2 regions of the Pseudoflavonifractor intestinihominis genome follow, and region 2 is predicted to be linked to the other one. Evidence: riboswitches for the same ligand, from Rfam matches in the RefSeq annotation. Region 2 holds a riboswitch; the other holds the start of a gene.
The links. Region 2 has a riboswitch for cyclic di-GMP ahead of WMO64_RS13175 (right-handed parallel beta-helix repeat-containing protein). Riboswitches for the same ligand answer to the same signal wherever they lie in the genome.

Region 1: linked by a shared signal. The riboswitch ahead of WMO64_RS00575 (InlB B-repeat-containing protein) and the one ahead of WMO64_RS13175 (right-handed parallel beta-helix repeat-containing protein) in region 2 are both predicted to bind cyclic di-GMP.

Annotation. Positions count from the first base shown of each region.
Region 1 is NZ_JBBMFK010000001.1:113,347-115,542, reverse strand. Features, by position in the region: gene WMO64_RS00575 (InlB B-repeat-containing protein) at 1-1,086, opposite strand, end outside; cyclic di-GMP riboswitch class I at 1,128-1,220, opposite strand; gene WMO64_RS00570 (AfsR/SARP family transcriptional regulator) at 1,522-2,196, shown strand, end outside.
Region 2 is NZ_JBBMFK010000024.1:41,769-43,964, reverse strand. Features, by position in the region: gene mnmA (tRNA 2-thiouridine(34) synthase MnmA) at 1-391, shown strand, start outside; cyclic di-GMP riboswitch class I at 708-796, shown strand; gene WMO64_RS13175 (right-handed parallel beta-helix repeat-containing protein) at 847-2,196, shown strand, end outside.

The DNA of each region.
Region 1 (2,196 bases), on a different contig from region 2:
AAAGCTCACGTAGGTGTTGTTCACCTTGTAGTAGTACTGGAGCACATAGGTCTGGGAGGTGGGCTTGGACTCCTTCCACACCGCGTAGAGAGTCACGTCGCCGCCCTGGGAGGGGATGGCGAAGGTGCTGTCCGGGGCGGAGGCGTTCTTGTCGGTGGACCAGCCCAGGAAGTCATAGCCGTCCCGGGTCAGGCCGTCGCCGCTCTTGGGGGTGAAGGTCTGGCCGGCCATGTAGCCCGCCTCGTCGGTCACAGTGCCGGTGCCGCCGTTGGCGTCATAGGTCACGTGGTAGAGCTGGACCTTGTCCAGGAGCTTGCCGTCCAGGTGCCAGACGTACTCGCCGCTGTCCACATAGTTGTCGGCGCCGTCGGCCACCCGGAGCATGTACCACTCCACGTCGGCCAGGTTCAGCCAGCTGTTGGCCGCAAAGCGCTCCATGCCGGTCAGGGAGACGGCGGAGCCGTACTGGCTGTAGTAGTTGTCGCCGGCCACCACAGAGGTGGGATCAGGCAGCTCCATCTGGATCTTGCCCACGGTGAAGTAGCCGTGGTCGTTGGGGGTGCCCTGGCCCTCCTTGCCGTCCACATACACATAGACGTTCTGGATGCTCAGCTCGGGCTCTCCGGGCTGGGTGGAGCCGGCGTCCTTCAGCTCAATCTCGTAGAAGCCGCTTGCAGCCTTCTCATAGAACAGGGCCTGAAGCTCCTCGCCGCTGAAGCGCAGGGTCTTCCGGGTGCAGCCGTTGTCCAGATACAGCTCAAGGGCGGTCATGTCCCCGGGCTGCTTGTCCTCCAGGCCGCTCACCGCAGTCCAGTAGATATTGGGCACTCCGTTCCACTTCAGCTCCCGGCTGTCGTCGCCGAAGAACAGGGTGGCCCCGTGGATATCGCGGTAGCCGTATTCCTTCTCGCCCTTCACCATATCCTTCAGCGCCTTGGCCGTGATATGGTACTCAAAGGTCAGGTCTCCGTCATAGGTCCCATTGGGGGTCTCCACAGCGGCCAGGGCCCCGATGGACAGGGCGCTCACCACCATACAGAACACCATGAGAAGGGCCAGGGCCTTCTTGCTCATTCTTGCCAACATGCTCATTCTCCTTCCTCGCTTTGCGCGGGCAGTTGTAAGTATGCGGCAGCCGGACGGACGTGGCGGCGCTCCCCCACCGCTTTAGCCTCCAGGCTTTGCGTCCCGGCCTTTCAGCCGGTTTGCCCTTTTCTTGCCGGATTCCGCCGGATTTTTCCGCTTCTTTCCGCGAAAAAATCCCGTCTCGTCCGGCGCTGTACCCACTCTACCACCGCAAGGTTACATTTCGGGTTATATTTTGAAAAAGTATATTTTTTCACTTCCCTTTTTCCGTCCGGCCTCTTTTGGGCAGGAGGCTGTTTTTTTACGAAAAAAATTCCCGATAAAATAGAAAAAAGACTCTTCCAGCCTTTTCAATCCTGTGCTATAATAGGAACAGTCTGGATTCTGCCCATTGTTTTTTCCCGGAAATATTACCGACGAAAGCAGGTGCCTGTCATGAGCGATTCCGCTGGTATCAAAAACGTAAAAGTCACTATGTTGGGCGGTTTTTCCATCGCTGTGGACGGTCACGTGCTGACAGACGAGGCAAATCGCTCCCAAAAGCTCTGGAACGTGCTCTCCTACCTGCTGGTCCACCGGGACCGGAACGTGCCCCAGAGCGAATTCATCGAGCAGTTCTGGCCGGGTGAGAACAGCGCCAACCCGGTCAACGCCCTCAAGACCCTGCTCTACCGGGTGCGGGCCATGCTGGAGCCCCTGTTCGGCTCGGAGGTGGAGCCCATCCTCTCCCGCCGGGGGTCCTACTCCTGGAATCCGGACATTTCCTGTACCCTGGACATCGACGAGTTCGAGGCCCTGTGCCACAAGGCCAACGACGGCCGCCTGTCCGACGAGAGCCGCCTGTCCCTCTACCGCCAGGCCGAGCAGCTCTACCGGGGGGACTTTCTGCCCAAGCTGGAGGGCTCCCTGTGGATCATCCCCTACTCGGTGGAATACCACAACCTCTACCTCCAGATGATCAAGGACTACGCCGCCCTGCTGGAGAAAAAGGAGCTCTTTGAGGAGATGACCGAGGTCTGCACCCGGGCCAGCCATCTGGACTCCCTGGATGAGAACCTGCACATCCTCATCGTCCGCTCCCTGCTGCGCCAGGGCAACGACACCGCCGCC
Region 2 (2,196 bases):
CGGAGGCATCCACCGGTACACCCTGGGCCAGGGCCGTGGGCTGGGGGTGTCCGGCCCCCACAAGTACTATGTGACCGAGATCGACCCGGCCTGCGGCAAGGTGGTGCTGTCCGACGGCGCCGACCTGATGGCCGGGCGGGTATACTGCGCCGACATGAACTGGCTGGCCGTGGACGGCCTGCCGGAGCCGCTGGAGGTGACGGTGCGCCTGCGCCACTCCAAGACCGAGCTGGCGGCCGTGGCCCGTGCCGACGGGGAAAGCGTGGTGCTGGAGATGCAAACCCCCGCCCGGGCCCCCACGCCGGGCCAGCTGGCGGTGCTCTACCTGGGGGACGTGGTGGCGGCCAGCGGCTGGATCACCGGCGCGGACCGGACCGTCCCCGGCCCATAGAGACAGAAGGAACAATGGCTCTCCCCGCTGGCGGGGAGAGCCATTGTTTTTTTACGAAAAAAAGAGATGACAGAAAAATGTTTTTCTATGGAAAACAAAAGCGCGGAAATGAATGAAAATGAGTGTTTTATAGAAAATCAGGGGGGAATACGCACATATAGGGAGGATGAAGCGGGAACAGAAGATCCCATTCCTTCACAATAGAAATATAAATAAAAAACATTTTTTGAAATGTGACCGAAATGTAACCGTTGCATGATACAGTATTGCCGTAGACGGGGGCGGACCTGACTCGGGATGGTCTCCCCTTCTGAAGAAGCGACAAAGGCAAACCGGCCGAAAGGCCGGGACGCAAAGCCAGGAGGCTAAAGCGGCAGCTGCCGCCATGCCGGTCCGGCCGCCGCAGATTTCATAGACCTTTCTCCCGCAGCGGAGAAAGAAAGGAGAAATGAAATATGCTGGCAAAGACGAAGAAGATCTTAGCAATGGTCCTCACCCTGTGCATGGTGGTGGGGATGCTGGGCACCGCCGCCATCGCGGCGGAGGAGCCGGAGAGCACCGGCAGCCCGGAGGTGCTGAGCGGCACCGACCCCACCCCCGGCGAGAACCCTGACGACACCCAGCCCACCGACGGCCAGGCCGCCCTCCAGGCCCAGGTGGACGCCGCCGAGGCCGGCGGCACGGTCACCCTGGAGGGGGACGTGGAGCTGGCCGGGGCCGTAAACATCAGCAAGAGCCTGGTGCTGGACCTGAACGGCCACAGCCTGAAGGGCGCCGGCGCGGACCAGCTGCTGGTCATCACCAGCCCTGACGGCGCCGCGGTGGACGTGACCGTAAAGAACGGCACACTGGACGGCGGCCAGAGCGCCGGCCGGGGCAACGCGGCATTTTACGGCGGCGCCATCTACTGCACCGCCGGCAAGGCCAGCACCCTGACCCTGGTGGACTGCGCCTTTGAGAACAACGTGGCGGGCACGGGCAGCGCCCTGTGGACCGACAGCTCCCTGTACATGGAGGGCTGCACCCTGGAGAACAATGTGGGCACCGCCGGCACCAACTACGGCTCCGCCGTGGCGGTGAAGGGCCCCACCACCAGCGAGGGCGCCGACGCGCCCAAGGTCCCCTCGGTCACTGTCACCGGCTGCACCTTTGAGAGCAACGGCCGGGACGACGCCAACACCCTGGGCGGCGCGCTGTACATGCTGGGCGTGGATACCGTCGCGGTGAGCGACAGCTCCTTCACCGGCAACCAGGGCGGCACCGGCGGCGCCGTGTACTGCAGCAACAGCAATTCCGTGTCCTTTACCGGCGTGACCTTTACCGGCAACAGCAGCGTCAGCGGCTCGGGCGGCGGCGGCGCGTACGCGGACAACGTCAAAGCTCTGCGCTTTGACGGCTGCACCTTCACCGGCAACACCGCCAGCGGTATGGGCGGCGGCCTCTGCTCCGGCGCCCAGAACAGCCTGACCGTCACCAACTGCACCTTTACTGACAACAGCTGCACCGCGGGCAACGGCGGCGCCATCTCCCACCAGAGCGGCCCCGCTGTCATCTCCGACAGCACCTTCACCGGCAACACCGCCGCGGTCATGGGCGGCGCCATCCTGGTGGCCGACACCTTCACCATGGACACCAGCCTGAAGCTGGAGAAGTGCACCATCGCCGACAGCACCGGCGGCTATGGCGGCGCGCTGGCCATCCAGGGCATCAAGGGCAGCTACAACGTGCCCGCCACTGTGGACAGCGAGACTACCATCACCAACAGCACCGCCACCGTGTACGGCGGCGCCATCTACGCGGCCTAC